DNA from 3 places in the Laceyella tengchongensis genome. Region 2 is predicted to be linked to each of the others. Evidence: riboswitches for the same ligand, from Rfam matches in the RefSeq annotation. Region 2 holds a riboswitch; each other region holds the start of a gene.
The links. A riboswitch is a leader RNA that binds a small molecule or an ion and turns the genes downstream of it on or off. The one in region 2 is predicted to bind S-adenosylmethionine.
Positions count from the first base shown of each region.

Region 1: another riboswitch for S-adenosylmethionine. It lies ahead of metH (methionine synthase); the one in region 2 lies ahead of QQZ12_RS02035 (Na+/H+ antiporter NhaC family protein).
Region 3: another riboswitch for S-adenosylmethionine. It lies ahead of QQZ12_RS06830 (homoserine dehydrogenase); the one in region 2 lies ahead of QQZ12_RS02035 (Na+/H+ antiporter NhaC family protein).

Region 1 covers NZ_FXTU01000004.1:145,766-156,119, forward strand. Annotated here, with positions in the region: gene QQZ12_RS10160 (DeoR/GlpR family DNA-binding transcription regulator) at 1-150, opposite strand, end outside; gene QQZ12_RS10165 (hypothetical protein) at 619-960, shown strand; gene QQZ12_RS10170 (DUF2085 domain-containing protein) at 977-1,315, shown strand; gene QQZ12_RS10175 (tetratricopeptide repeat protein) at 1,609-2,934, shown strand; SAM riboswitch class I at 2,989-3,098, shown strand; gene metH (methionine synthase) at 3,178-6,621, shown strand; gene QQZ12_RS10185 (bifunctional homocysteine S-methyltransferase/methylenetetrahydrofolate reductase) at 6,634-8,490, shown strand; gene QQZ12_RS10190 (hypothetical protein) at 9,226-9,687, shown strand; gene QQZ12_RS10195 (4-hydroxy-3-methylbut-2-enyl diphosphate reductase) at 9,852-10,354, shown strand, end outside.
Region 2 covers NZ_FXTU01000001.1:419,130-429,483, reverse strand. Annotated here, with positions in the region: gene QQZ12_RS02055 (YczE/YyaS/YitT family protein) at 29-646, shown strand; gene QQZ12_RS02050 (YqjF family protein) at 715-1,458, shown strand; gene QQZ12_RS02045 (DUF3800 domain-containing protein) at 1,629-2,387, shown strand; gene QQZ12_RS02040 (nucleotidyltransferase domain-containing protein) at 2,568-3,374, opposite strand; SAM riboswitch class I at 3,509-3,618, shown strand; gene QQZ12_RS02035 (Na+/H+ antiporter NhaC family protein) at 3,714-5,033, shown strand; gene QQZ12_RS02030 (6-phospho-beta-glucosidase) at 5,087-6,409, opposite strand; partial or broken gene QQZ12_RS02025 (S8 family peptidase) at 7,298-8,248, shown strand; gene QQZ12_RS02020 (class I SAM-dependent methyltransferase) at 8,431-9,213, opposite strand; gene QQZ12_RS02015 ((2Fe-2S) ferredoxin domain-containing protein) at 9,584-9,877, opposite strand; gene QQZ12_RS02010 (CobW family GTP-binding protein) at 10,239-10,354, shown strand, end outside.
Region 3 covers NZ_FXTU01000002.1:640,022-650,375, reverse strand. Annotated here, with positions in the region: gene QQZ12_RS06865 (SH3 domain-containing protein) at 1-181, opposite strand, end outside; gene QQZ12_RS06860 (SH3 domain-containing protein) at 449-1,594, opposite strand; gene QQZ12_RS06855 (HAD family hydrolase) at 1,928-3,067, shown strand; gene QQZ12_RS06850 (superoxide dismutase) at 3,211-3,822, shown strand; gene QQZ12_RS06845 (small, acid-soluble spore protein, alpha/beta type) at 3,990-4,271, shown strand; gene QQZ12_RS06840 (MGDG synthase family glycosyltransferase) at 4,409-5,509, shown strand; gene QQZ12_RS06835 (fumarylacetoacetate hydrolase family protein) at 5,608-6,618, shown strand; SAM riboswitch class I at 6,704-6,815, shown strand; gene QQZ12_RS06830 (homoserine dehydrogenase) at 6,903-8,219, shown strand; gene rlmD (23S rRNA (uracil(1939)-C(5))-methyltransferase RlmD) at 8,372-9,760, shown strand; gene QQZ12_RS06820 (nucleoside recognition domain-containing protein) at 9,798-10,354, shown strand, end outside.

The DNA of each region.
Region 1 (10,354 bases), on a different contig from region 2:
GTGAATCCGCTTGAGAAGACGGCGCCGTTCCAACTCGATCAAATCGCGGCGGATGGTGGATTCTGACGAATCCGTCGCTAGGACAAGCTCTTGCAGTTTGACAGCACCCTTCTGTTTCAGCAGATCCAAGATCACTTGGTGTCGTTGGATTGTAAGCGTTTTCGTTCACCTCGCTTCCTTCTTATCATAGCGGATGTCGTTTGCTTAATCAATCAATTTCGTTCATTTTCTATCTTTTTCATTCAAAAGAATGGGATGAATCTACATAAACTACAAACTTTTACAGATAATTTGTAACCAAATCAGCAAAATCAAAAGAGGAAATATCATGTCGGTAAACAAAATCATATTGACAAACAGATTGCCTTCTGTTGATTATGAATTGAGGTAACAGGGATAGTGAGAAAGCGCCCAGTCCCCAGTGGTGAGTCACACTTGTTGGTGCAATGGCATTCCTTTCATCCGTGTGTCCGATGATGGTCAAGACGAAGGGATGGGAAGAGAGTTGACAAATGAGGTGAGTCCGGCATAAGGGATATGAACAGCATGATCTCCTGATTTTCCATTGATTGCAACATGATTGCCGTAAAGCTTGTTTCAAGATGTTTTGTTTACTGTATGGTTGGCGCAGTTGGCTCGATTTGGCTTGCGATCGCCGCGGCAAGCGAACACTTTGGTAAGAAAGGGGCTAGCGGATTGTTCTTCGTGAGTCTGACGTTGATTCTGTTGTTGGCGGTCGCCGGGGGAATCTTGTTGGTGCAGGGGCTGATCTTGGAAGGGAGTGCCTGTTTGGTTGCGAGTGGCGTCCTTTTTTTGGTGTGGTTCATCTATTACAAGCGGCGCCGGAAGAAGTGTGACGACTTTGATTGCGGATGCGATGGATGCGATGTGTTTGACTGTGACTGCGTGGATTGCAACTGCGTGGACTGCAATTGTGTCGATTGCAATTGTTCGGACTAAAGCGAGGGGGAAGCGAATGGGGCGATGGCTTGATTGGCTGAAGTTCGTGCCCTGCCACCGCAAGCCAGAACGGTGTTTTCATATGGGGGGACAACCTTTGCCCGTCTGTGCGCGCTGTCTGGGCATTATGATGGGTTATTTGTTTATTCCGATCCTGCTGTTGATCCCGCTAGCGCCGCCTTGGCCGTTTGGATTGTTGGCACAGATGCCGATGCTGATCGACGGGGGAACGCAATGGCTGGGTTGGCGCCAGAGCAACAACCTGCTCCGCGTGGCGACGGGCCTGCTCAGCGGCTGGGGTCTCTCTGTCATCGTGGTAGATGGTGCACTAAAGTTGGTCCAATTGATCAAATAAAACAAAAAACATAAATTTGGCATAAAGATTCATTTTATGGAGAAGATAGAGGTATTGGGAAAATATTTCTTGTCCCGAAAGAGATAAGGAATCGGTTTCTTTTTGTGGTTTTTTCAGATTATTTATCTTTTTATGTGATATTGCGGGGGCAGTCGTGGGTAAGAAATAAAAAATAAAGCAGTTGGAAAAAATTACACTCCTTTATATGGAAAAATTTATATGTTTATTCCTTTATAAAATGAAATAGATGGAGTAATATAGAAATAACAAGAATTCGGAAAGGATAGGTCGCGATGAACATTTTGGAAATGAGTGAAGTGGGCAAATACATTCGTAAAGTGAGAAAGGAACGGGGATTGCGGCTGGAAGATCTCTCTGACCAGCACATCTCCACTGCCACTATCAGTAACATCGAGCGTGGCGTACCTCATGTGAACAAAGACAAAGTGTTGTATCTCATGAACAAACTGGGTTTGGATCTGAGTGAAGTGCCCGACATGATCGAAAAGGACACTGGGAGCATCGAAAGCTTGCAAGTGAAATTCACCGCGATTGAAACCATGATCCAACTTGGCAACTATCAACGCGCTTTAGCTCTGTTGTCCGATTTATCCGATGAGGTTACCTCTCAACACCAAGCGACGATTCACTACCTCAAAGGGCGCATTCATTTTATCAAGCGGGATTGGCGCAAAGCAGAAAGGGAACTGAGCGAAGCCATCCGTCTCGCTTATCAGGACCCCTACTCCCCCAAAGTCAACTTGGAGGCGGCCAGTTACTTGTGTCTGTCAGAATGCCGTATGCAACACAAGGACTGGGAGCAAGCGCTGAAATATGTTGAGCGAGGGCTGGACGCTTTAACTGATGAAGAAGAAATTTTCGAACAAATGCATGTGAAGCTTTTGCTCGCTCGGATCGAAAATCTGCAAAAACTGGATCGGGCCGATGAGGCATTGCGTGGTGTCGATGAGGTGTGGGCTCTGTTGCCGCAGATTCGCTCACGCCAGCTGATCCTCCAGACGTATGCGCTTCGGGCAGAACTCCTGCGCAAGATGAAGCTTTACCAAGATGCTATCCGCTATGCCCGCGAAGGAAGCCAAATCGCCGTGGGTAGCAGGGAGTATGGGGGGATGTTCCGATTGTGGTCGGTGCTGGCTCACTCCTATCAAGACGCGGGCCAACTGGCTGATGCAGAGGTTGCATTTGAGTTTGTGCTGGAGCTGGGAGAGCATGTGAGCGACAAAGAGGATTTGGTGCAAGCGAGCTGTTCGTTGGGACAAGTCTATCTCATGCAAGGGAAAATGGAACAAGCGCGAGATATACTGAAACAGGCTTTGGACATGGCGGAACGCATTCACCATGGTTTGTTGACCAGCACGGCACTGATCTTGTTGGGGCAAGCGATGAAAAATATGAACCATTACCTGGATGCTATCGAATATTTCCAAAGCGCTGGCAAGATTGCGGACAAAAATAAGTTAAAAGACCGCGTCTACCAGTGTTATTATGAACTGGCAGATTGTTATGAAAAAATTGGTGAAGAAGCGAAATTCCAGGAAGCGACCCAACGGATGTATCAAACGCAAAAAGAGCTCAACAAAAACAAACTGTATTTGTGAATTTGATTGACACGGTTTTGCGAAATAGCTATATTATTGAGATATAAAAATAATCTCTTATCCAGAGTGGCGGAGGGACTGGCCCAATGAAGCCCGGCAACCTGTTGGTTATTCCAATGTGGTGCTAATTCCTGTCAGAGAGTGTTCTCTCTGAAAGATGAGAGTGATAAGCGAGCGGCAAACACCTTTCATCTTTCGGAGATGAATGGTGTTTTTTTATTTTGAGGAGAGGGTGGAGCCAGCATGGCCAAGCAGTGTGTGTCTGAACGACTGAAAGAGAAGATCCTAATCTTGGATGGCGCGATGGGGACGATGTTGCAACAAGCTGCGTTGACGGCGGCGGACTTTGGGGGGGAAGCCTTAGATGGGTGCAACGAGATGTTGAACCTGACCCGCCCTGATCTCATCGAGTCGATTCACGATGCCTATTTCGCGGCGGGGGCAGATATTGTAGAAACCAACACCTTTGGGGCGACTCCCATCGTGTTAGCAGAGTATGAAAAGCCTGAATTGACGGAAGAGATCAACTTAGCGGCGGCGCGGTTGGCGGTGAAATCATGCCGCAAGTTCTCAACGCCGGAATGGCCGCGCTATGTTGCCGGGGCGATGGGTCCGACTACCAAAACGCTGTCCGTGACCGGTGGCACCACCTTTGACGAGCTGGCCCAAGGCTATTATTTGCAGGCAAAAGCTTTGATTCAAGGGGGCGTTGACTTTCTCTTGTTGGAAACATCGCAAGACACGCTAAATGTCAAAGCGGGGAGTGTGGGTATTGAGCGGGCGTTCGCTGAATTAGGTGTCACCTTGCCGGTGATGGTCTCCGGCACGATTGAACCGATGGGAACCATGCTTGCGGGACAGACGATTGACTCTTTTTATGTGTCGATCGAGCATCTCAAACCGTTTGCCGTGGGCTTGAATTGCGCGACCGGCCCCGAGTTCATGACCGACCATATCCGCACCCTGGCGGGGATGGCTCGATGCGCCGTCAGTTGCTACCCGAATGCCGGTTTGCCTGATGAAAACGGTGACTATTTGGAAACGCCGCAAGCGCTGGCCCGTAAAATGGCCGATTTTGCGGCTAACGGTTGGCTCAATATTGCCGGGGGCTGTTGTGGCACCACGCCTGATCACATCCGGGCGATGAGCGAAGCATTGGCTGGCATTAAACCACGCCAGTTGCAAGCCACACATGCTCCCGCTGTATCGGGAATTGAGGCCGTTTTCTTAGAAGACAACCGCCCCATTTTAGTTGGGGAGCGGACCAATGTTATCGGTTCGCGCAAGTTTAAACGCTTGATCGTGGAAGGGAGTTATGAGGAAGCATCAGAGATCGCCCGCAAGCAGGTGAAAGGGGGAGCCCAGGTGATCGACATCTGCCTGGCCGATCCTGACCGTGATGAATTGGCTGATATGGAGAAGTTTTTGTCGTTTGTCACCAAGAAAGTCAAAGCGCCGCTGATGATCGACTCTACTGACCCCCAAGTGATTGCCCGGGCATTAACTTATACGCAAGGCAAAGCAGTGATCAATTCCATCAACTTGGAGGACGGCGAGGAGCGCTTCCAAGAGGTGTTGCCGCTGGTGAAGCGATTTGGAGCCGCGGTGGTGGTTGGAACCATTGATGAACAGGGCATGGCTGTTTCACGGGAGCGCAAACTGGAAGTGGCATTGCGATCGTATGAATTGTTGGTGGAGAAATACGGCATTGCGCCAGAGGACATCATTTTCGATCCATTGGTGTTCCCCGTGGGCACAGGTGATGAACAGTACATTGGGTCGGCCGTGGAAACGGTGGAGGGGATCCGCCTGATCAAAGAAGCGCTTCCCGGCACTGCCACCATCTTGGGTGTGTCCAACGTCTCCTTCGGCTTGCCATTGGCGGGTCGCGAAGTCCTTAATGCCGTTTATCTGTATGAATGCACCAAAGCCGGTTTGGACTATGCCATCGTGAATACCGAAAAACTGGAGCGCTACGCTTCGATTTCGGAAGAGGAACGCCGTTTGGCGGAGCGATTGCTCTTTGACACCAACCAAGCTAATTACGATGCAGTGCTGGCTGAATTCACGGCCTTTTATCGAGACAAAAAAGTGGAAGAGAAAAAGCAATCAGACCATCTGACATTGGAGGAGCGCTTGGCGCGCTATGTGGTGGAGGGAAGCAAAGACGGCCTGTTTTCCGACCTGGATGAGGCGCTGACCAAATATAAGCCGCTTGACATTATTAATGGGCCGCTCATGGCGGGCATGGATGAAGTGGGGCGCTTGTTCAACGACAACCAACTGATTGTGGCCGAGGTGTTGCAGAGCGCCGAAGTGATGAAAGCGTCCGTGGCTTATCTGGAGCCGCATATGGACAAAGCGAAGACGCATGCCAGGGGGAAAGTGATCTTGGCGACAGTAAAAGGCGATGTCCATGACATCGGCAAGAATTTGGTGGAAATCATCATGGCCAATAACGGTTATGAGGTGGTGAACCTCGGCATCAAGGTGCCGCCGGAACAACTGATCGAAGCAGCGCGGCGTGAGCGTCCAGATATGATCGGGTTGTCAGGCTTGTTGGTGAAGTCTGCCCAACAGATGGTAGTGACTGCGCAGGATTTGCGAAAAGCTGATATTCATGTGCCGATGCTCGTCGGTGGGGCGGCGCTGTCACGCAAATTTACGGATACCCGCATCTCTCCCGAATACAATGGCCCGGTCTTGTATGCCAGAGACGCCATGAATGGCCTTGAATTGGCAAACCGTTTGATGAATCCGGAAGAACGGGATGCGCTGGAGGCCGAGTTGCGGGCGAAGCGAGTCAAATCGCAAGCGGCGAACACCGAAGTGAAAGCGAGTGTGCAGGTGGCTGTGCGACGTGTCAGCGACATCAACCGCCAAGCCCCGCTGTTCGTCCCGCCCGACTATGAGAAACATGTGTATCGGGATGTGCCGCTCGCGCAACTGCGCCCTTATATCAATGAGCAGATGCTCTTGGGCAAGCATTTGGGCCTGAAGGGGAATGTGGCGGAGCTGTTGGCTGCTGGTGATGAGAAAGCTTGCCAATTGAAAGCTCAGGTGGATGAGTTGTTTGCCGCGGCTATTTCCGACCGGTTGATCCGTCCGCACGGTTGCTATCGGTTTTTCCCGGCACAAGCGGATGGCGACACGATTCTGATTTATGACCCCAACGATCACAGTCGGGTTATTGAACGGTTTACTTTCCCAAGACAGACGAAAGGCTCTTATCTCTGTTTGGCTGACTTTGTGCGGCCGGTGGAGTCGGGAGAGATGGATACCGTCGGCTTTTTCGCCGTCACCGCCGGTTTGGGAGTGCGCGAGCAAGCGGAAAAGTGGAAAGAGCAGGGCGACTACTTGCGTTCCCACTTGTTGCAAGCATTGGCGTTGGAGACGGCGGAAGGGTTTGCGGAACGGATTCATCAGGTGATGCGTAGTGCTTGGGGCTTCCCCGACCCGGTCACCATGACCATGAAAGAACGATTTGCCGCCAGATATCAAGGAATTCGCGTATCGTTTGGATACCCAGCTTGTCCCGATCTGGAAGACCAAGCCAAGCTGTTCCGATTGCTTGAGCCGGAAGAGATCGGGGTTGCGCTGACGGAAGGGTTCATGATGGAGCCAGAAGCGTCGGTGTCGGCGATGGTGTTTGCGCACCCTGAAGCCCGTTATTTCAGTGTGGTGTGAGGAGGAAAATAGATGGGCAAACCAAATTTGATTGAACGGTTGCGGAGCGAGTTGCTCGTGGGCGACGGGGCAATGACCACTTATTTGTACCAGCAGGGCGTTTCCATCGGCGATTGTACCGAAGAGTTGGTGCTAAGCGACCCCAAACTGGTGGCGGGAGTGCACCAAGCTTATTATGAAGCGGGAGCGCGGGTGATTGAGACGCATACGTATGGAGCCAACCGGGAGCGGTTGACGCGGTATGGGTTGGAAGGGAGAGTGACGCGCCTCAACCGGGAAGCGGTGCGTTTGGCCCGGGAATCGGTGGGGGATGACGCCTACATCTTGGGCTCGATCGGCTCCATCTGTGCCGGGCGCGTGCCCGCCTATGATGAAGAGGAATACCGCGACATGTATGAAGAACAAGCCACGGCGCTGTTGCATGCCGGGGTGGATGGCATTCTGTTGGAGACATTTCTCGATGTAAAGGAAATGCTGTTGGCTGTCGAAGTGATCCGTCCTCTGACCAAACTTCCCTTGCTGGCTCAGTTTTCAATGTTGGAAGTGGGCCGGACGCGTGATGCGTTTTCCATCTCTACCGCGTTTCAGTTGTTGGCTGAGCGGGGGGTAGATGGAGTTGGTCTCAATTGCCGTTTAGGGCCGATGGAATTGTTGCGCGGATTGGAGAAAACGGTGGTGCCAGAACAATTGGTCATCACCGCGTTTCCCAATGCCAGCCGGTTAGGGATCACCGATGGGGAGTTGGCTTATAAATCTAATCCCGCCTATTTTGAACAAACGGCGGAGTTGTTGGTGGAGCAAGGGGTTAGCTTGTTGGGGGGATGTTGCGGCACTACCCCTGAACACATCCGGTTGCTAGCCCAAAGCCTGAAAGGAAGAAAGCCGGTGCCACGCCGCAATCCGCAGAATCGGGAGACAGCACAACCGGTAGCGGTGGAGATAACCGAGCGCGTCAAACCGACGGTCGTAGAGAAAGTGCGCCATAAACGGACGATCGTGTGCGAATTTGACACACCCAAGGACTTGGACATTTCCGCTTTTTTGCATGGCGCCAGCCGGTTGCACCAAGCAGGGGTTGATGCGATCACGATGGCCGACAACTCCTTGGCCACTGCCCGCATGAGCAATTTGGCCTTGGGGGCGATTTTAAAAGAGAAGATGGGAATTGAGCCACTTGTCCATGTCGCCTGCCGCGACCGCAACCTGCTGGGGCAACAATCGCACTTGATGGGTCTTCATGCGTTGGGCATCGACCAAATCCTCGTCATCACCGGAGATCCGACGCGGATGGGCGACTTGCCGGGGGCTAGCTCCATCTATGATGTTACTTCGTTTGAGCTGATCCGCATGGTGAAGCAATTGAATGAGGGAATCTCTTTTGCTGGACGCCAATTGAAACAGAAAGCCCGGTTTGTCGTCGGGGCAGCGTTTAATCCGCATGTGCGCCAGTTGGACGCTGCCGTGCGCCGCCTGGAGAAAAAAGTGGAGGCAGGAGCCGATTTCATCATGACTCAGCCTGTGTACGATGCCCAAGGAATCATCGATGTGCATGAAGCGACGAAACACATCCCCATTCCCATCTTCATCGGGATCATGCCGTTGACGGGGTATCGCAATGCGCTATTTTTGCATAATGAAGTGCCAGGGATAAAAATTTCGCCGGAAGTGTTAAAGCGCATGGAGCAACAGCCAGACAAAGCGGCAGGGCGCAGGGAAGGCGTGGCGGTAGCGAAGGAATTGCTGGAAGTGGCATTATCCCGTTTCAACGGGATTTACTTGATTACTCCATTCTCATATTGGCAGATGTCTGAGGAGTTGATCCGCTTCATCCATCAGTACGATAGTCAGCACATTGCTTTGCGGGCCTGATGGAGACAGGTTCTGTACGGGCAAGAAAAAAATCCCCCCTGTTTTTACAGGGGGGATAAACATGGAAACACCCAAAACCAAACCAAAACTGAGATGAAAAAGTTCAGGTACATAATCATTCGATGCGACAAACGATTTTGTGTCAACTTTTTATCAATTTTTTAGATTTTATGCTACAACCATTGGAATGATTGGATTCTCGGATAACTATTTGACGACCATTCGTTGCATTCCTTTCATTCGACACAACAAGACAAGAGATGTCAAAATCATACAAAAAGATGGATTTTGCATCGGATGAGAGAAAGCTGGTCTTCTGGGTAAGATGTTGGTCGTACCCCTGGAACCAATCATTTCCATAGTGGAAAATTCACTTTATCAACAGCAATAATTGAATAGAAACAGGGATGAATTGTCCATATTTTGAATTAAAGTGGCTTTATCTTTACGTTTATTCTGTTATATAGTATAAATTTAAAGGCGAATGAGTCGAAGGAGGGAAGCCGGGGAGATGTATGCGAATATTCTGGAACATGGCCTGTTGCTGTTCTCCATGCTGATCTCATTTATTTTGGCGGGCCTGTACATACGCGAACGCATTAAAAACAAGGAGAACTAGGCCTGCAACTTCACCCGGCCACAATCGCCGGACCCGCTCTGCTCCGGCGGAACCCGTTTTTTTATAAGCACTTATCATTGGTTTAAAAACCTCGCGGAGCATGGCGGGGTTTTTTTGTGCAAAAAAGAAAGGATGCCCTCCCGAATTGCTTGGAGGGAAGGCGGGTTGTTAACAACAGCAACTGCTTTCGTGCCGTCTTGATGAAGATACGTGTGAGGAAGAACAATGACGCGGGGGAACGGGATGGGGACGGCGGCGGCTACAACAATATTTCATATGCCACTTCAGCATTGCCATTTCGAACTTATGGCAGATTTTCAATTGCATATACAGATTTCGCAAAGCATGGGGATCACACGGCAAACGGTGCATCATATGATGGTGCCCTGGATATGGATACGGCATGGGCATTGGCATCGGCATCGGTTGCGCCGGCGGGCAAGGTCTCATGGGCGGGCATGGCGGCATCGGTTTCATGGGTGGCATGGGCGGCATCGGTGGCATCGGCTTTGCAGGTGGTGCTGGCGGCGTGTAAGGTTTTTGTGGTCTTTCCATGTTTTCACTTCCTTCATTTGTGATGACAGTGTATCTTATGAATGCCCCCGTGCGAATGTACCGTGCAGACCAGCCCATCTTTTGGGATGGCCAGAGCCGGGCGACCTTCCCTTGGTTCCAGTTGGAGAATAAGCTATAATGAGATGGACTATGCCTCGGACCAAACGGGGTCGGGAGGGAAACAGGAATGGAAGTAGTGAAAATCACACCGCGCGGATACTGCTATGGCGTGGTCGATGCCATGGTTTTGGCTCGACAAGCCGCCAAAAATCTGGACTTGCCGCGTCCGATATACATTTTGGGTATGATCGTCCACAACAGCCATGTCGTGGACGCCTTTGAAGATGAAGGCATCATCACCCTGGATGGGGAAAATCGCTTCGAGCTTCTTGATAAAGTGGACAAGGGGACGGTGATCTTCACGGCCCACGGAGTTTCGCCAGAGGTGCGCAAAAAGGCGCGGGCAAAAGGGCTGACGATCGTGGACGCCACTTGCCCGGATGTAACTCGCACCCATGATTTGATTCGCGAAAAAGTGGCTGACGGATATGAAGTGATCTACATTGGCAAGAAGAACCATCCGGAGCCGGAAGGGGCGATGGGCGTCGCTCCGGGGCGCGTGCACCTGATTGAGAAGGAAGAAGACATCGAGAAGTTGGAACTAAACACAGATCGGCTGTTGGTTACCAA
Region 2 (10,354 bases):
ACAAATCTCTCCGTAAGGTTGGTATGCCATGGGTAAAACAATGACGAGAAGCCTCTCATATATCTGCGGCTTAATTATCAAATCGCTCGGCATTTCCTTGATCTTGCGCTCTGAATTGGGTGCTGACGCGTGGAATGGGTTCTTTGTGGCGATGTCGGAATGGATCGGCTTCACCGTCGGGTCCTGGCTCATCACCTGCGGGGTGCTGATTACGTTGCTAAACGCGTTTCTGTCCAAAAAAACGCCCAATCCACTGTCCTTGCTAACTATTGTTGTTTTGGGCTTTTGCATTGACTTTTGGTTGGACACATTAGATTTTCATCCCGTCCAACTTTTCTACCAAGTGCTCATTTTTTGGGGAGGTTTTTTGCTCGCAACTATCGGCATATCCATCTATGTGCAAAGCAAATACGCCTTGACCCCCGCTGATCAGTTGATGTATATACTGACTGAACGATATGCGATGAGCCTCACCGCCTCCAAAACAGTGATCGACGGCAGTGCCTTGTTGTTCGCCTTGGTGTTGCATGGTCCACTCGGCTTGGGAACATTTATTTACACCTTCTTGTGCGGGCCCTTCATCCAATTTTTCATCCCCAAGATCGAACGGCTCCTCTTCACCGACTCTCCAACCACCCGTTCTTAAAGCGCATGGGAACCTTGCTCCTTCTCCATACTACGAATATCCACGCATGAAGAAGGAGACTGACAACAATGAACCATCACCTTAAGCCCCCACCAACCCCTCCCCAACCTTGGCTCATTGCCCAGACGTTAGCTGATGTCTGGTTCTTTCATTGGCCTATCCCCGCCGCCGCCCTGCAACTGCACATCCCTGCTCCACTTTCATTGGATTGCCGTGACGGCACCGCATGGATCAGCATCGTGGCCTTTCGGGTACAACATGAGCGGTTGCGGTTTCTACCGCCCATGCCAGGCCTCTCTTCGTATCTGCAACTCAATTTGCGTACATATGTGACGTATGACGGAGAACCCGGCGTCTTCTTTTTGAGTTGCGATGTCAGCAGCTGGTTGCACGCCCTGGCCGCCCGGATGATGTGGCGCCTGCCCTACCTTCCGTCTCGCTTACGTTTCACCGCGCATGGCCAACACACTTCCCTCATCTGTGAACGGCCAAACCTGTTCACACCGGCGGCCCGATTTGCGGCGCAAATGCACCAATCCCCCAGACCCGCGCCCATCCAACCGGGATCACTGGCCGATTGGCTGACTGCGCGTTACTCGCAATACCTAATCATCCGTGGCGCCCTCCACCGCGGGGATATTCGCCATGCCCCTTGGCCTTTGCAGCCAGCGGAAGGGGTTATTCACGCCAACACTTTGCCAACCTCCATCCAGCTTCCCGCCTTAGACGAAAAACCCCTATGCCATTATGCTTCCAGCGTAACCGCCCATGTGTGGCCATTTGTGCGGTTGGGCACCGGCAAACATCAATAAACCCCGCAACCGGTTGGGGAGAGAAAATTTCTCTCGCATCAAGCAACCGGGGCGGGGCACCTTCATTGCGCAAAAGCAAGATCTTTGACAGAGATAAAAGATTGATTATTCAAATAACAATTGAAAGAATATATAATCAGTATATAACCTGTGAAACGGAGCCGATCACTTTGAGCCTAATCGTGATTTGGGGAGATGAAAGCAGTCAGAATGCTCACAAATACATGGTGTTGGGCACTATTTGGCAACGCGCGGACACGTACAAAGCGTTAGAGGCGGATGTTGCTCGCATGCGGCGGCAACTTGGATTTAACCGCGAGTTTCACTGGAATGAAATGAAAAAATACCATCGAGATGCATATATCGCATTCATCAATCTGTTTATCAAGCACATGAGGCAAGGAAACTTAAAGTTTCGAGCCCTCATCGTAGACATGTCGGACAAAAAAAACGTAAAAGCTGGCGATAACAAAGAAACGCATTTTTACAAAATGTTTTTCTGGTTGATCTATAAATGGTTGGCTCCTGAGCATCATTATGACATCTTTTTGGATCGCAAAAGCAACTCCGTACCCGGAAGGTTGCAGGATTTGGAATATTATTTGAACCGGAAAATGGCCGCCGACTATATCCAGCTCATTCGGCAGCTCCCCTCAGGGGCCAAGCAACCCATTGCCTATCCCTTGATTGTGGTACGCCGCGTCGAATCGCGAGACGGCACCCAAACACCTTTACAAATGGCGGATGTCCTGGCCGGGGCGATTGCCTATGTCCGCAACGGACACTACGAAAAAGCCGTCACCAACCGTTCGCACAATCCCAAACGGGCCGTGGTAGACCATCTCGAGGCACAGCTCGGCTTTTCGCTCAAGGACTGTCATGCTCGCAATGAGCATCAAGGGTTTAACCTTTTTTGCTTCAAAAGATAAATAGCGGCGCCCCATTCCCTATCCTGTGCCAGGGTGTTGGACCCGCACATCGATTTCCGCACGACCGAAAAGTCATGGTTTCGGGAGATGGTGGCGCCGACGCTCCAGTATATGCACTCAGTAATTTTATTATACGTCAATTCCAAACCGTTTCAAAACGATTTTTCTAAACGGGTGCATTTACTTCGCCCCAAACTGTCCCGTTGCGCTCCACACTTCGTCTAATGCGGAGCGAAATAGCTCGTCCAATTGCGCCGTCGACACCCCTTCGGCCACCGGCATTTCCCCGGCCAGTTTTTCAAGATGCGCGATCTGTTCCTCCAGAAAAGCGTGAATGCTTTCCACCCGCGCCCCTACGTCCAACTCGTCACCCGCTTTTTTGCGGACCAACAAGGCGTCAATGTCGGCACGAAGCCGGCTCCCCTCCGGAATCAGTTCCTCCACCAACTGCTCAAATACAAGCGGCGGCATCGTCTGGTGCTTCTGAATCCATAAACAGCCCAATACCGGGCGCAGTACATAAAAATATTTTTTGATTTTCACGCGTTCCCCTGTCAGATACCCACGAAAATTGCCCTTGGCCATATGTAGGTAGTGATAAATGGCAGCACGTGGGGAAAACGCCTTTTGCGCAAGCTGCCGCAAGCGCTCTGCTACGGTGTACGCTTCGTGGTATTGGATCGGGGAGTAAAGCCACTCCAGCAACGGGGGATTGGACTTTTTAAACAGCTTCAGCGCTTTGCGCAACTCCCAACCGTTGATGTCGAGCATGTCGTGAATAGGGCATTCGATCACATCCCGTTTCTCCTCGATGGATAAATACCAAGCAACGGGATGGACATAGAGAAAACGCACATCATAGTCGCTATTCTGAGATGGGAAACCCCACGCCCGACTGCCCGATTCACAGGCATACAAAATCTTGACCCCGTGTTTTTCCTCTATGTGCCGCAACTCGTCCAATATCTGACGTTGATGTCCTGTCATTTGTGAATCCCCCCTTTCAACCAAAACCTGACAACCAACAAATCGTTGACATTTACATATAATCATTTTACTATGGCATAAGGAAATCGACACGCAGTTCGTATGCATGTAAAAACGGAATAAGTAAGATCGTCTTCTTATCAAGAGAGGCGGAGGGACTGGCCCTGGGAAACCTCGGCAACGGACTCTTCTCATGGAGAGTGCTGTGCCAAATCCAGCAAGCGATTAGCTTGGCAGATAAGAAGAGTGTGCTTATAACCATAAGACCTCTTCTTCCTGTTGTGTGTAGAAGGGGTCTTTTCAGTTTTCCGTTTCCAACCACAGAAAGGGGTTATAAGCATGAAACAAGCCAATCCATGGGCATTGTTGCCCTTTGCCATATTTCTGGCCTTGTTCGCCGGCGCCGGGCTAGTGACCGGGGACTTCACCAAATTCCCCGTGTTGGTCGCCGTCCTGATCGCGTCCGGTGTGGCATTTCTGATGAACCGTTCCTTATCCTTAAACGAAAAAACGGCGCTTTTCTGCCGTGGAGCTGGACACGACAACATCATCTTGATGGTGATTATTTTTCTGCTCTCCGGCGCTTTTTCTTCAGTAGCCAAAGGGATGGGAGCTGTCGACGCCACCGTCAACTTAGCTCTTTCCATTCTACCGCAAAACCTGCTGATCGTCGGTATGTTTGTGATTGCCTGCTTCATCTCCCTGTCGATGGGGACTTCCATGGGGACGATTGTAGCTCTGGCGCCCATCGGCGTCGGCATCAGCGGGCAGACAGACATTCCGGTGGCCTTGGCCATTGCGGCCGTGATCGGTGGTGCTATGTTCGGGGATAATTTGTCTGTCATTTCCGACACGACGATCGCCGCGGTCAACTCGCAAAACGTCAATATGAAAGATAAGTTCAAAGTGAACTTTTTCATCGTGTTGCCCGCCGCCCTGGTTACTGTAGCCATCCTCACCTTCTTAACGCTGGGTGGACAAAGCCATGTCGCCACCGACCAAGTGGCATGGGTTAAAACATTGCCTTACTTGGCTGTATTGATCGCGGCGTTGGCCGGCGTCAATGTGCTACTCGTATTGACGGGCGGAATTGCGTTTGCCGGAGCCATCGGCCTGTTGGACGGTTCATACACCCTGATGAGCTTCATCAAAGAGATCGGCACCGGCTTTGCCGGAATGCAAGAACTCTCCATATTGGTTCTCCTGATCGGGGGCATGGTGGAATTAATCCGTCACCATGGTGGTATTGACTTCTTGTTGCAGGCGATCACCCGCAACATCCGTTCGAAAAAAGGCGCTGAATTCGGCATTGCCGGCTTGGTTTCGGCCACCAATCTGGCCATCGCCAACAACACCATCTCCATCATCATTGCCGGGCCGCTGGCCAAAGAAATCGCCGAACGGTATGAGATCGACCGCCGCAAATCAGCCAGCTTGCTGGATATTTTCTCCTGTTGCATCCAGGGCTTGATCCCGTACGGCCCGCAACTGCTCGTGGCCGCGGGTGTGGCTTCGATCTCCCCGCTGTCCATCATGCAGTACAATGTTTATCCGCTGTTGATCGGCATCTGCGCAGCAATCTCCATTTTGGTCGGCTATCCACGGGCCAAGGGAGTCCAACCCGCTGTACAAAAAACAACATTGCCGGCCAACCAATAATATTTACCCCACCTCATGACAAAGGTGGGGTTTTCTTTTGGTTTGAGCCTTCCTCAATCACCAAAGAAACGCGGCAAATAAGCCCGATGCGCCTCCAACAACTCATCCAAGATCTGCTTGGCGACCGCATCCGAAGGCACCAACGGATTGATGACCATCGCCAACAACGCTGTGCGATAATCTCCTGACACAGCGGCGTCGACAGTGACGCGCTCAAACGATTTGATCTGTTGCACCAATCCGCGGACGGCAACCGGCAACTCACCCATCACGAGTGGGCGTGGACCTTCTCTGGTGATGACGCAACTCACTTCCACCGCTGACTCATCAGGGATGCCGGCAATCGCACCCTGATTGCGGGTGTTAACCACCTGAATGTCCCGCTTATCGGTGTAGATGGAACGCATCAACTGCACCGCCGCTTCACTATAATAGGCACCGCCACGCCCCTCCAATTGCTTCGGTTTGACGTTCAGATTAGAATCTTGGTACAACGCAAACAGTTCGTCCTCCAGCCGTTTGACCACCTCCGCCCGGGTGCCGGTTTGTGCCGCTTCTCGCTTCATCGCGGCCAGCATGGTGCGCGGTTGATAATAATATCGATGATAACCGCAAGGAATCACCCCTAGCGCTTCCACAAACTCCGGCACCCACTCGACACCAGTCAATTGCCGGATCGTCTGTCCATCTTCGCCGCGCCCGGCCAGCATAGCAATCACCCGTCTAGAAATGTCCTCTCCATCAAGGGTGGTCTTCAAACCGTAGGACATGTGATTCAAACCGGCGAAGTCGATGCGCACCCGTGCTGGCTCCACATTGAGCGCCATGGCGATCCCCCTGCTGATGCTGATCGGGCCGTTGCACAAGCCGATCACTTTGTTGATCCGGCTATGCCGCAACACCGCTTCTGTCACAATCCCCGCCGGATTGGTAAAGTTGATCAGCCAAGCCTCCGGGCACAATACCTCCATCTCTTCGCAAATGTCCAGGATCACCGGAATGGTGCGCAAGGCTTTAAACAGACCGCCGGGCCCATTGGTCTCTTGTCCGATTACATCATATTTTAAAGGAATCGTTTCATCTTTGATCCGTGCCGCCAACCCGCCCACCCGAAACTGGGTGATGACGAAAGCAGCGTCTTTGAGCGCCGCTTGGCGATCCAATGTCCAATGAATCGTTATCGGCGCTCCCGCCTTGTACACCATGCGCTGGGCAAGACGCCCAATGATCGCAAGCTTTTCTTTCCCTTCTTCCACATCCACCAGCCAGACCTCTTTCACCGGCAATTCATGCTGCCCCTTGATGAGCCCATCGATCAGCTCCGGCGTGTAGCTTGAGCCCCCGCCGATCACCGCAATCTTCAACCCATTACGCATACAGCATCCCCTTTCACCCGCTTCATTTCTCTTCCCGGAGTCATCCCCCTTGCCCTTGGCCAATAACTGCGACTTCTAGGCCTTTTCCTTACCGAACCACAGCCCACTGCCGGTGTGCAACCAACTAAATTAATCAATCTTATGATCCGTTCAAATAATAGATGAATTAAATTATTTGATATAAAATTAAATATATTACGTCATTAGCATATATTTTCGGGGGTGAAAAGCCGAGGTTTCAACGCACCCAACAACACCGCTATGCCCGCAGGCTACAGGCATTTGTGATTAGAGTGTGTCTGATGAATAGGCCAGCGGCTCCAAAACCATTTTCTTTCACGCGTGGCAAGGCGCTCCTCGAGAAAAGGTTTTTCCGCCGCTTCTTCCCTACCAACTTGATTTGCCAGACACCCCTAGTGTTTCATCACCCGTGAATCCACATCAGAGAGAGGGAACATCATGAGAAAAAATAGGTTCAAATGGCTGTCGCTGTCGACCGCCGTCTTGCTGTGCACGTCCGTCCTCACCATCATGGGTGGCGGCCAATCTTCTGTTGCGGCGAATGAATCACAACCACACCAAAAACGGGTTGTTGTCAAACTCAAAGATCACCTCGTCCCATCCTACCAAGATGGCGTGGAAAAAACGATCCGTGCGAAAGACAAAACCGCTTCCCTGCCCAACTTAAAGATGGAGCGCTTGTTCCGTTCCATCGAGCCGAACCGCTTGCACAACATGATCCATGCCAAACAGGCAAGTCCCGATCTGATGCAATATTATGCGGTAACGGTTCCCAAAGGAATGGATGCCGAGCAATTAGCCAAGCAGTATGAACGTTCTTCCTTGGTGGAATTGGCTTATGTCGAAGGCACTCCAGTGCAACCACCAGCAGTCACTCCCCAAGATGACCCTCGCTCGGGAAACCAAGGATATCTGAAGCCGGCCCCAGAAGGGATAGACGCCCATTTTGCTTGGACCAAAGCCGGCGGGGACGGCAGTGGCATCACTTTTGTCGATTTGGAGCAAGGGTGGGAATTGAACCACGAAGATCTGGCAGCCAAAAGAATCCAGCTGATCTCCGGGGTGAACAAAGCGTACCACAGCCATGGCACTGCCGTGCTGGGTGAAGTGGTGGCGGTGGATAATACCCTCGGCGATATCGGCATCACCCCCAACGCCACGGCCAAAGTCGTGTCACAGTGGCGCACCCAATCCACATACAGCACTGCGGACGCTATTTTGAGCGCGGTCAATACCATGAAGCCAGGCGATGTGCTGCTGTTGGAAGCTCAAACAACCGCGCCGGGCTACAATACGTATTTGCCCGTGGAAGTGGAGCCGGCTGTCTTTGACGCCATTCGCACGGGAACGGATCGAGGCATCACGATCGTAGAAGCGGCCGGCAACGGCGCCAACGACTTGGATGCATATAAGGATAGTCAGGGCAAATACGTGTTAAACCGCAACAGTCCCGATTTCCGTGATTCGGGAGCGATCATGGTGGGCGCCGCCAGTTCCGGCACCGTGCATAAACGCTTGTCATTCTCCAACTACGGCAGCCGCATTGATTGCTACGGTTGGGGAGAAAACATTGACACCACTTATGGCAACTTGGGTGAGACCAATCGTTATACCACCAGTTTCAATGGAACTTCCGGTGCTTCACCCATTGTGGCCGGTGCAGCTGTCGCCGTACAAGGGGCCGCTTACGCCAAATATCAGAGCCATTACTCTCCGGCCACCTTGCGGAGCATCCTGAGCAATCCTCAGTTTGGAACCCCATCAGCCAATCCGTCTACTGATAAGATCGGCGTAATGCCTGACTTGAAAAAAATCTTATACTCTTTCTAACACAATGAATAAGACCCCTTAACAAGGGGTGAGCTTGATGACAAACCCCTGGATCTTTTCGTGAGAAAAGGGCCAGGGGTTGTATTGATCTTTATTTCAATTCAATACGACAAAAAAGCTGTTGACCGGTTGACGGATTTGCCTGATGGTTGTAATCCGTTGATAGGCAATTATTCCTTTTTGGCCACCCAAATCGTCCAATAATCTTGTTCGACAATTTCCTGTGTGCTGCGATTGCACAAGCGTTCGCTTATATACTGAACGAGATATTCCAATTCCGGATCTGACAGTTCGTGCAAAATGGACCGACCTGTTCTCGCTAATAGATCCTTCTTGAGTTCTTCAAGACCGGTGTAAGTTTTTCTTGTCTCACATAATGGATGTTCGTCAACGGATCGAAAACCCACCTTTAGTAAGGCTTCCTTAACTGTTTTGCCATCATGCCTTCGTTCGACTTCTATGTCGATAAGTCTTGGGTATACTTCGAAGAAATACCCTCGAATATGATTCTCACTCGGTGGTTGCAAAGTATCCTCGATGGTGCGGTTCTGCACGATGAAAATGCCGCCGGGTTTCAATAACCTGTAAGTCTCACGGAAACACGATTCCAAGTCCGACAGATGGTGAATGAGTGCCCTTGCTAGGATCACATCATACGTTGAACTTGGCAGGTTCGTATCAAGTACATCCCCTACGACAAAGGTGATTTGGGGATAGTCCTTACAGTTTTCTGCGGCGCCTTTGATCATCTCCCTAGAAAAATCGATTCCGGTAACATGTTTTGCTCCCATCTGGGCAAACGCCTTGCAGTAAATCCCACCACCGCACCCCATATCCAAAACGCGTTTGCCTTTCACATCCACGATATTTCGGATGGTGGATATCCAAGATAAGTAAGCCTGACGTGCAGCATATGTGAAACGGTTGTTCTTAGAATGAAAGTCAATCGGCATGAAACACTCCTCCTCGTGCGGCACAGTATGAAAACACTGACGTAACAGAGATTATAAGGCTCGCGTTCTCCATTTTTTGCGAAAAAAAACAGTTTTCTGACCTTTAAAATACGTTCGTGGTCAAACATGCTCATTCCTTCGGGGTAATGGGAAGCTTTGTATTGCAATTATTTTTGGAGTAATCTATGGAGTGATCTATTTCATTGTCAGGTTTTTGCCTCTTCCCAGCTGATGTGAATTTATGGTTTCTATTTCTATCCATTTAATGTTTCGCCCCTTCGTCCTTTGCCCTTGATGTTATCTTCTTATTTCGACAAAAAAACCGCTGACTTTTCTACCTTTGTCAGCAGTCTCACCCCTTAACAAGGGGTCATTTTTTCTTTCCAAGCGGCGCAATCTCACTTCTAACAAACTTCCCGTCTACCAACACATGACTAATATGCTCCTCAAACCCTTCCCCCGTCCGCACCCGCTCGAGCAACGCTGGCGCATGCTCTGGACTCACATCACGAAACCACGTCCCTTGGGGATAAGCGATGACGACACAAGCGTCTTGGCAACGCCCATTGCATCTCGTCCGTGACGTGTGTATTTGTCGATCTAGGCCCAAGAGGGAGATTTCCGCACGGATTGCCTGCGTCACCTCTTCCCCTTGCCGTTTCATACAACTTCCACCATTGCAGATCAGGAGATGATGTTGCAACTCCGAAAAATCCCATGTGCTCACTTAATCACCTTTTTGCACCGGCTTAATAAGAATGATTATGATTTAACCAATAACCTCTATCTTTCTTTATATTGCAATTACATTATAACTTTGTAGTTCATTCTATTTCAACAAAACAGGATCAATTATTATTTACATAGATATCAGAACAAGTTATGATAGACCTAATTTGACGCGAGTGAAGGCGTGTCAGGCAAATCACGTAGACACATGCGAAGCGGCCGACATTGAAGCCGCCCAGCATATTGAAGAACACACCCTAATCACGTGTCTCGTCTTGGTTGAGGTGAAATAGAACATGACCACAAAGCCAGTAGAAATCTATATTTTAAGCGGGTTTCTGGGGAGCGGCAAAACCACGCTCCTAACCCAGCTGTTGGCCTGGGAAAAAGAGCGTGGCCGCCAAGTGGCCGT
Region 3 (10,354 bases), on a different contig from region 2:
CCGGATAGGTTTTTTTCAATTCACCGTCTTTATACAAATGTAACTTATTGTTGGTTTTGTCGATCTCTACTTGGTAATTGGCTGCGGCCCCAGACGTCGTGTAGTAGAACCCGAACACGACGGCGATGGCAACAAGTGTGGGGACGAACCATTTCAGATGTCTACCCGTAACTCTTCCCACCTGCGGGCCAGATGACGAGCAGGTGGGTTTCACCTCTCTTTGTTTATGTTTTTCAATGTATTTGTGATTTACTCTCTTTTCTAAATGCGAACAGACGGCTTCCCCTTCATGTGTTCATGAGGACAAGCCATTTGCAGGCTTGTCTTTTTTTACTATACAAGGAAAAGGAAGCGAACGGGGAAGTATATTTTAGCTAAAATATGAATTATTGATTAACAAAATATGGCGCCCGTAAGCGCCATTAAAGACCGTCGCGGTTATGCATTTTCAGGAAACACAAGAATGATGGATGTATGCTGTGCTTCCGCTTTTCAGTCGGATTTGTACCCACTCTCCCGACATGCCCGTCTTGGTCAGTGTCGTGCCCTTGGCCACGCGTTGCAGCACCTTGCCGGAAGTAGAAGGCGTGGCGCGGATATTGGCGAGATTGACACTCACTTTTACGGTGGAAGTGGAGGCTGTGCTTCGGGTGGCCACCGTGTGGTGCAGATATGCGGTGTTGCCATTAGACAATTTGATGCGGAACCATTCCTTGCTGGTTCCGGTCAAAGTAAATTTGGTGCCTTTTTTCGCTTTGGTGACAATGGAAGCGGATAGGCTTGGAGCGGACCGGACATTGGCGACCGAAGCCGTCACCGTCACTTGCCCTGTGGCCGGTTGGATGCCGAATGCCGGGGGTGGGTTGCTCCCCTTGGCCTCATATTTCACATAGGGACTGTACACAAATGCGAGGCGCCCATTGGCCAATTTCACTTGATACCAATCGCCAGAAATGCCGGTGACCGCCAAGCGGGTGCCTTTTGCTAGGGTTTGTATGACGAAGGAACCGGTTGATGGGCCTGAACGGGCGTTGACATTGCTACCCGTGATCGTGGCTGTCCCTGATTTGGGTTTGAGTCCGACGCGGCTGTCTCCACGCCATTGGTTGTTGCTGGTCCCGGAGTGAATCCAAACCGGAGTCCCTTCATAAATGGTGTTATACAATTCAATCACGTCTTTGTTGTGCATCCGGACGCAACCGCTGGAGGCATGTTTGCCAATTGATTGGGGATTGTTTGTCCCGTGAATGCCATAGGTGCGGCCGTTGTCGCCGCGGACGCTGATGCCATTCCAACGCTCCCCGAGTGGATTGTCGGGATGACCACCAGGGATGTTTTTCCAGCCCGGCTTGTTGATTTTGACCACCACGGGCCAAGTGCCTTCAGGTGTGAGTTGGCTGGTTCGCCCAGTTGCCACGGGGTACACCTTGCTCACTTTTCCATTTTTGTATAAGTAGAGTTTGTTCGTTTTTTTGTTAATTTCGATTTTGTAGTCAGTTGAAGCCGCGAAGCTGTGTTGTGGAATGATCAATGTGGCCATTAAGGCGATGATGGCAATCAAGGCCATGTTAAAAAGTATCTTTCTATGGAACAATATGTTCCCCTCCCTTTAAATAAAAAGCCTTTCGCGACGGGCAAAATTTGACAAATGCCTCTATTTCGATCATACTTCATGTCAAATTCCCTGTGAAGACTATATAATCAAAAATATTTAAAAATAATCGTAAGATCATTAACTTGACTTCTACTTGTCAGATAGTGATGCCTGTGCTGCTGGTAGGAAGTGGATTTATGGCGTGTGACATCATTTTAATAAAGAATTAATGCGATAAAGGCTAGAAGTCGGCGGCGGATTGATGGTAACATCAATCTCATAACCAACGGCAAGGTAAAAGCGAATGCCATCACTTTGGGGGAGGGTTTTGCGGTGTATAAGACGGTTTTGTTTGATGTGGATGGTGTGTTTTTGAGTGAAGAGCGGTGTTTTGATGCTTCGGCTCTGTCGGTGTGGGAATTGTTGCATGCCCCCCACTTCCTTGCGTTGCCGCAAGCGGAGCATGATGTTCAACTGGAAGAATCCGCCATTCGGCTGATCCGGGACCAGGTGTTCGACCGCAATCGGGTCTTGGACTGGATGAAGACACGGGGGCTTAATTCCAATTGGGACATGGTATATCTCGCTTTTGCGGGTCAGCTGCTCTTGTTGTTGAAACATCTGTATCCAGCGCATCCGACGGAAGTGAAGGCTTTTGTCAGCCAGCCGATCACGGAAGAAGCCCTTGTCGGAATCCAGCAGTGGGCAGGCGAAGATAAGAATGGTTTCACGCCAGAGTTCGCTCGGTTCCCGGAACTTTTCGTGGGGCAAGAGCATTTGGACAAGATGGCTTTGCTCACCTATTTCAACGAGTTAGCCTCTGATTGGTTTGGCGTAGAAGTGAAGCAGTTTTCACGCAACAGCGCCTTGTGGGAATGCTGTTACTCCGTTTATCAGGAGTGGTATCTGGGGGATGAATTGTACCGGAAAAGCGAAGGCGTCGATGTGCGCATGCCAGGAAAAGTAGGATTTTTGCAACAGGAAATTCCCATTGCCGCCCCTGAACGGATGGGAGAGATGCTCAAGCGGCTCAAAGAGAAAGGGATTACCGTGGGCATCGGAACCGGGCGCACCTTTGAAGAAACGGCAGTGCCGTTAAAAGAGCTGGGGCTATTCGGATTGTTCGATGAGTCGCACATCGCCACGGCATCAGACGTGATCGCCGCAGAGGAAGCCCATCCTGAAAAGGCACCGCTCGGCAAACCCGAACCGTATACGTATATCAAGGCTCTCTTGGGGGCGTCGGCCTCCATAGAAGCGTGTCTCGATTGCGCTTTGCCGCTGGCAGAGGGCGCTGAGATTTTGATCGTGGGGGATTCCGTCGCTGACTTTTTGGCAGCCAGAAAAATGGGTTGCGCTTTTGCGGCCACATTGACAGGTTTAACCGGGCAGGCGGCGCGGGCCAAGTTTGAGCAGCTGGGGGCGGATTACATTCTGGACGATGTGACCGAATTGATGAAGGTGTTCACTTAAGAAAAATAAGTTTTTGGGTGAGTTCGTTGACTAACATCACCGATTTTTTGCATAATAAAAATTGAGACGCAATCATGATAGCAGCTCTTCTCCCCTTGAGTGGGGAATAGGAGTGTGGACATATTACATAGGAGGGTTCTGGAATGGCGAAATTCGAACTGCCCGCATTGCCTTACGCTTTTGATGCTTTGGAGCCGCACATTGACGCGCAAACCATGGAAATCCACCATGACCGCCATCATGCCACATATGTGAACAACTTGAACGCCGCTCTGGAAGGGGTGGAAGTGAGCGCTACTTCCGTGGAAGCATTGATCTCCAACCTGGATGCACTGCCAGAAAATGTGCGCACCGCTGTTCGTAACAACGGTGGTGGCCACGCTAACCACAGCCTGTTCTGGGAAATCTTGAGCCCAAATGGCGGCGGTGAACCGACCGGTGAAGTAGCTCAAGCGATCAAAGATACCTTCGGCGATTTCGACAGCTTCAAGAAACAATTCACCGATGCGGCGACCAAGCGCTTCGGTAGCGGTTGGGCTTGGTTGGTTGTGAAAGACGGCAAGCTAGCTGTGACCAGCACCCCTAACCAAGACAGCCCGCTGATGGAAGGGGCCACACCGATCTTGGGCCTGGACGTATGGGAGCACGCTTACTACCTCAAATACCAAAACAAGCGTCCGGCTTACATCGAGGCTTTCTGGAATGTGGTCAACTGGGAAGAAGTAAACAAACGTTATCTCGCCGCGCGCGGATAATGGGGGAGCGCAACCCGTTATGGGGTTGCGCTTTTTTTGCTTTGGCGGCATTCCGGGGCGAAGTGTGCGCTTTTGCGCCCTGTGAACAAAAAGTGTAGAATAAAAAAAGTTCACCCCTTATATTTGCCAAGGTGTTGTCGCAGACTATCCATCAAGGAGGGGATGTGATGGCGCGTAAAAGAAAAAAACGGTTGCTCAATCCCGCAGCCAGACAGGGAATGGATTTGCTTAAGAAGAATGTGATGGGCAAGGCGTTGGGCAAGCATATCGCAAGCCCAGATGACGTAAGTATGGAAGTAGCCAAGCAATTAGGCATTCCGTTTCAGGAGCGGGGGAACGGAGAGCTGAAGGCTGAGGACGCCGGCAAGATCGGCGGAGCCATCGGAGGAAGCATGGTTAAAGAACTGGTGCGCATGGCCGAGGCCTCGTTGGCTCACAACCGGAAATGAGGGCAAATCTGTATGAACAGTTAGTTAAGATTAGTAAAGAAATCAACAGATTCATATATATGCGCTAAATGAGCGCGCTATAATGGGGAAGATGGGTTAAGGAGGGGAGTGCCATCGAACGCATACTCTTGCTTACAATGGGATTTGGGACAGGCCACAACTCCGCCGCCAAAGCGTTGGCGTGCGAGTTTAATAAACAATCGAACGTCACCGCGGAAGTCGTTGATCTGCTGCAACTCATTCCAAACAGTTTTCATCCCCTGTTGCAGTCCGGATATCACGGCATGCTAAGTAAGTTTCCGACCTTATACTATTATTTATATGATTGGACTCACCATAACAAAGTCATTCGATACGTTTCTAGTGAAGTGATTGAAAAGATGGGTTGGTCCATTCGCAAAAGGTTGAATCAGCTGATTCGCGTGACGGAGCCAACCAAAATTGTGACCACCCATCCTTTCGGATTGCTCATGTGTCCGGACATCTACGAAGAGATCCCGACGGTTGGGGTGGTGACGGATTATGAGTTGCATCCCATTTGGCTCGCTCGCGTGCCCCATGTGTTGTGCGTGCCCAAAAAATTGCCCAATTGGCATCAGTTTGAGCGGATACAGTGGCAAACCGGGTTGTCATTGATTGAGACCGGCATTCCGGTCAATCCCACATTTTATGAGCATGTATCCAAGCAAGAGGCGTGCCGCCGGTTGGGGTTGTCCCCCGTGCGCCCGGTGGTGCTCGTCATGGGCGGAGGCACTGGCCTGGGACCGTTGGAACAAGTTGTGGGCGAATTGCAAGAGTTGGACCATTTGCAGTTGGTGGTGCTGACAGGGAAGAATCGGGGATTGTTTGAGCGGCTGACCCGGCAGTTTGTCGCACCGCACATACGGATTGAAGGGTACCGCACCGATGTACCCATATGGATGTCCGCTGCCGACCTTTTGATCACCAAGCCGGGTGGGGTGACCATCACTGAAGCGATTGCTAAACAGTTGCCGATGCTGTTGTTCGAAGCTTTCCCGGGTCAGGAAGAAGCTAATCAGCAATATCTCTTGCACCATCGCGTCGCCATGATTACGCGTCCGTCAACCATTCGCCTGCAAGTCTCCAAACTGCTCGATTCGCCGTTGCAATTGGGGCGGATGCGCGAACGGTTTGGGGTGCTGATGTCATCAGACGCGTGTCAGAGAATCGTCAAAGAGACATGCAATGCCAAAGCTCCCATTTTGCAGACTTTGTAATGAAGTCTGTTTTTTTATTCGCGGTGGGATGAATCATTTCGCCGCTTGCTAAACGATTCAAAGTTGGAATATTGTAAAAAGGAGGGGAGGGAAAGTGGATGAAGTTGGTTACTTATATGGTCAAAGCGGATGAACTCAATATTCAATCACAGGATGGGATGCTGGCCCGTTTGGGCTGGGTGCGGGACGGGCATGTGATCGATGTCGGGCTGGCACAGCAGTGCATGGAGTTGGCGCAAAACCTCGTCTTTCCTTATCGTCTCGCCACCGACATGCTTACGTTTTTGCAACGGGGCGAACAGGAGCGCGACTTTCTGCAACGATTGGATCAAGCACTGGGGCAGAGAGATTGGTTGCGCTTGCAAGTGGAAGGGGAACCGGTGGCATTAGCTTTGGCGGAAGTGGATCTATTTGCGCCGATCGCGACGCCGAGTAGCCTGCGCGATTTCTACGCATTTGAAGAACATGTACGGACATGCCGCCAAAAGCGGGGATTGGGCATGGTACCGCAGTGGTATGAAATCCCCGTTTTTTATTTTTCCAACCATCAGGCAGTGATTGGCCCGGAAGCGCCTGTGAAGAAACCGGCGTACACCAATCAGCTTGACTATGAATTGGAGATTGCCTGCGTCATCGGCAAAAGGGGAAAGAACATCAAGCGCGAAGAAGCTCTTGCCCATATCGCTGGCTTCATGATCATGAATGATTGGAGTGCCCGCGACGCCCAACTGCAAGAGGTGGCGGTCGGGCTTGGGCCGGCGAAAGGGAAAGACTTCGCCACGTCGCTCGGCCCCTGGTTGGTGACGACAGATGAATTGGAAGACTGCCGCGCCGGAGAGCGCTGGTCGCTTACGATGCGCGCGCGTGTCAATGGCCGTGAGCTATCCAAAGGGAATACCAAAGATTTGCATTGGACCTTCGCGCAAATGATTGAACGAGCGTCTGCTGAGTGCGAATTGGTACCTGGAGACGTGATCGGATCGGGCACGGTGGGCACAGGCTGCTTGTTGGAGTTAGGTGAGGAAGTCCATCCTTATCTCCAACCTGGAGATGTGGTAGAGTTGGAGATCGAACGGTTGGGATTGTTACGCAACACGATTGTGGAATGACATTTTCTTTTTAATGATTGACAAGTATCCTCGGTTAGCCCATAATAAATAAAAATATTGGAAAAACGATATCGGTTGTACGATTTTCTTATCCAGAGTGGCGGAGGGACTGGCCCGATGAAGCCCGGCAACCTCGGTATATCCTTACCGGAAGGTGCCAAATCCTGCAGTGCACATGTAGCACTGAGAGATAAGAAGAATGGTTTCGTCGTGTGCAAAAACCCTCTTCTTATCTAGAAGAGGGTTTTTTCTATATTCAAACACAATCATTTGGAGGGATTGGGATGGAACAGGTGCGAGTGGCACTGTTGGGCTTGGGAACGGTAGGCACCGGCGTGTGGAAGATGATTCAAAGCAACCAAGACGTGATCGCCCGGCGCACGGGCATGTGGGTAACGGTGGAGGCCATCTTGGTGCGCGATATCAACAAAGAACGCCAAGTGGAAGGAACGCAATCGTTGTTGACCACCAGTTTTGACGAAGTACTGGCCCGCGAGGTAGATGTGGTCATCGAAGTGATGGGAGGCGTCGAACCTACCCGTGATTATTTGCGGCGGGCAATGGAAAACGGTTGTCACGTTGTGTCCGCCAACAAGGAGTTGTTGGCCCGCCATGGGGAAGAATTGCGCTCATGGGCAAAGCGGTTTGGTGTGAAGTTGGCTTATGAAGCCAGTGTGGGCGGCGGAATTCCGATTATCGGTACGGTATCCCATTTCCTGAAGGCCAATCGCATATGTAAAGTTTCGGGAATATTGAACGGTACAACCAACTTCATATTAACCAAAATGAAGGACGAAGGTCGTACGTATGAGGACATATTGATAGAAGCGCAACAAAAGGGATACGCTGAAGCGGACCCGACGGCAGATGTCGAGGGGATCGATGCTGCCCATAAACTGTCGATTCTCTCGCGCCTCGCTTTTGATGTGCATGTGCCTGTCGATCAAATTCAGCGGGTGGGCATCACGCAGGTCTCCCCGATCGAATTGGACTTGGCCGATCAACTTGGTTTTGCGGTTAAATTGCTCGCTTCTGCTGAACAATATGGTGAAAACGGCCCAGTGTCCTGCTCGGTATCCCCGACCCTGTTGCCGCTGTCCCATCCCTTGTCCAATGTGAACGATGTGTACAATGCCGTGCATGTGGAGGGGGACTTTGTTCAGGATCTTACGCTGATCGGCCAGGGGGCGGGTGAGAAGCCGACCGCCAGTGCTGTGGTGGAGGATTTGTGCAACTTGTGGCGGCTGACGGGACAGACCGCCGGCAAAGCGGCTCCCCGCGCATTGTTATTAGAGAGTGCGGATGGAGACGGCTCGCGCTTTCATCTCTTGTCTTTTCCGTCCGCGCAAGCATCGGCTGGCCAAGTGGTCGGGCACCTGGAGCGGGCGGATCTATCGGTGCAGGCATGGAAGGCGGCGCAAGAGGGGGAAACGACGTGGTTAGCGTTGATCGCCAACGGATGGGAGCGAGGGCAAGCGGACCGCTTGTTGCGTGAGCGGAGCTTGGCAGTGACTTGGCACGCAAACCGTCCCGTTGTGGGCGGAGGAGTTCCATGGGGCTCTAAGGCGGTGCCGTTGGCTAAAGCGGCGGGCGACCAGTGAACAGGCAGAATTCAAGCTTTCGGTTTTTTAGTTAGTCTGGCGGCCACTAATGGCCGTCTTTTTTTAGGGATCACCTGCCGTCAGACCTGCGTTTTCAAATTGTTTCGGGTACAATAGGATAAGCGCATTTATTAAGGAAAGGAAAACGGCAGATGAACAAGTCAACCAAGCAAGCAAAACAGATTCGCTTGAAGCGGGGGGAGGTGATCCAGCTTCCCATCCGCCGCATCGGCATCAATGGCGAGGGCATAGGCCACTACCAAAAGCAAGTGGTTTTTGTGGAAGGCGCTGTACCGGGTGAAATCGTGGTCGCCCGCGTGGTACAAGTGGAACCCAAATTTGCCAAAGCCCAACTATTAAAAGTGAAGAAAAAATCGGCTTATCGGGTGGAACCGCCGTGTCCGGTGTATCGGGAGTGCGGTGGGTGCCAATTGCAGCACATTGACCGCCGGATGCAGAAGCGCTTGAAGCGGGAGTTGGTTGCCGAGAGTTTCGCCAGGTACGCTGGTTTGCGAGATGTGCCGATCAGCGAGACTGTCACGATGGATGAACCGTGGTCGTATCGCAACAAGGCGCAATTTCCTTTGCGGCGTATGGGCGGTCAAGTCTCCATGGGCATGTTTTCCGCCGCTTCCCACCAATTGGTTGATGCGAGTGCATGCATGGTGCAACATCCCAAGCTGAACGAAGCCCTCTACGAAGCCAAGCGACTGGTGGAGGAGTTGGGGGTGGATATCTATGATGAGCGGAAACATCGCGGCACACTCAGGCATCTGGTGGGGCGGATTGCTTTCGCCACAGAAGAAATCCAGTTGGTGTTGGTCACCCGGACGAAATCATTTCCCGAAGAAGAAGCTTTTGTGCGTGAAGTGACCCGACGGCTACCTCAAGTGAAAAGCGTAGTGCTGAACCACAATCCAGATAAAACCTCACTTGTTTTTGGAGAGGAATCCCGGCTGTTGTGGGGGAATGAGAAGCTGATTGAACGATTGGGAGAATTGACGTTTGCGTTATCCGCCCGGGCCTTCTTTCAGCTGAATCCCGCCCAGACCGTCCGGCTGTATGACGCGGTCAAACGAGCGGCTCGCCTGACAGGGACAGAAACCGTGATTGACGCCTATTGCGGAGCGGGAACCATCGGCTTGTGGTTGGCTTCTGAAGCGAAGCGTGTCATCGGCATGGATACGGTGCCTGAAGCCGTTGCCGATGCCAAGGAGAATGCCAAATTAAACGGTATCGCCCATGCCGAATATTACGTGGGTGCGGCGGAAACGCTTTTGCCCAAGTGGATCAAAGAAGGATTGCGGCCGGATGTTATCGTGGTAGACCCGCCACGGACCGGATTGGGACAGCCTTTGTTGCAGGCTCTGATGCGGACAAAGGTGCCGCGCGTGGTATATGTTTCTTGCAATCCAGCGACGTTGGCCAAAGATTGTGCGCAGTTGTTGAAGAGCGGGTATCGGGTTGCCGGGATTGAACCGTTTGATATGTTTCCGCAGACAGCGCATGTGGAAGCCGTGTGTGAACTGGTGCAGATGTAAAATTGAATCGCCAAACAGAAAGAGCGGGTGGGAGAAGATGAACCGTAGCGTGGATTGGAAGAAGGGGATGCGCGCTGGCCTTAAAACGTCGTGGGAGTTGAGCAAAATCGTTCTTCCCATTGCGTTTGTCATTCAGGTGGCTAAGCAGACGCCCGTGTTGGGATGGGTGACGGAGAGCATCGCCCCCTTTATGTCTGTGTTTGGATTGGGTGGGGAAGCGGCGATTCCGCTGGTGCTGGGCAATGTGTTGAATCTTTATGCCGCTTTAGGGGCTATGCAGGCGGTTGACTTGACGGTGAAGCAAGCGTTCATCTTGGCGGTCATGCTTAGCTTCTCACACAACATGTTTATCGAATCGGCGGTTTGCCGCCGGGTGGGTGTGGCGACATGGGCCGTGATCACTGTGCGGATGGGACTGGCAGTGGTCTCGGCCTTGATCATCAACTGGACGTGGGCCGGTGGCGGAGAACCGATTGCGCAAGGAGTGGTGGCGCCAGTTGAGCATGCTCATGCTGACAGCTGGGGGGATATCTTGCTCACTGCCTTCTATGTGGCGGCCGAAGGTGTATTGCAACTGGTGGTGATTGTGCTACC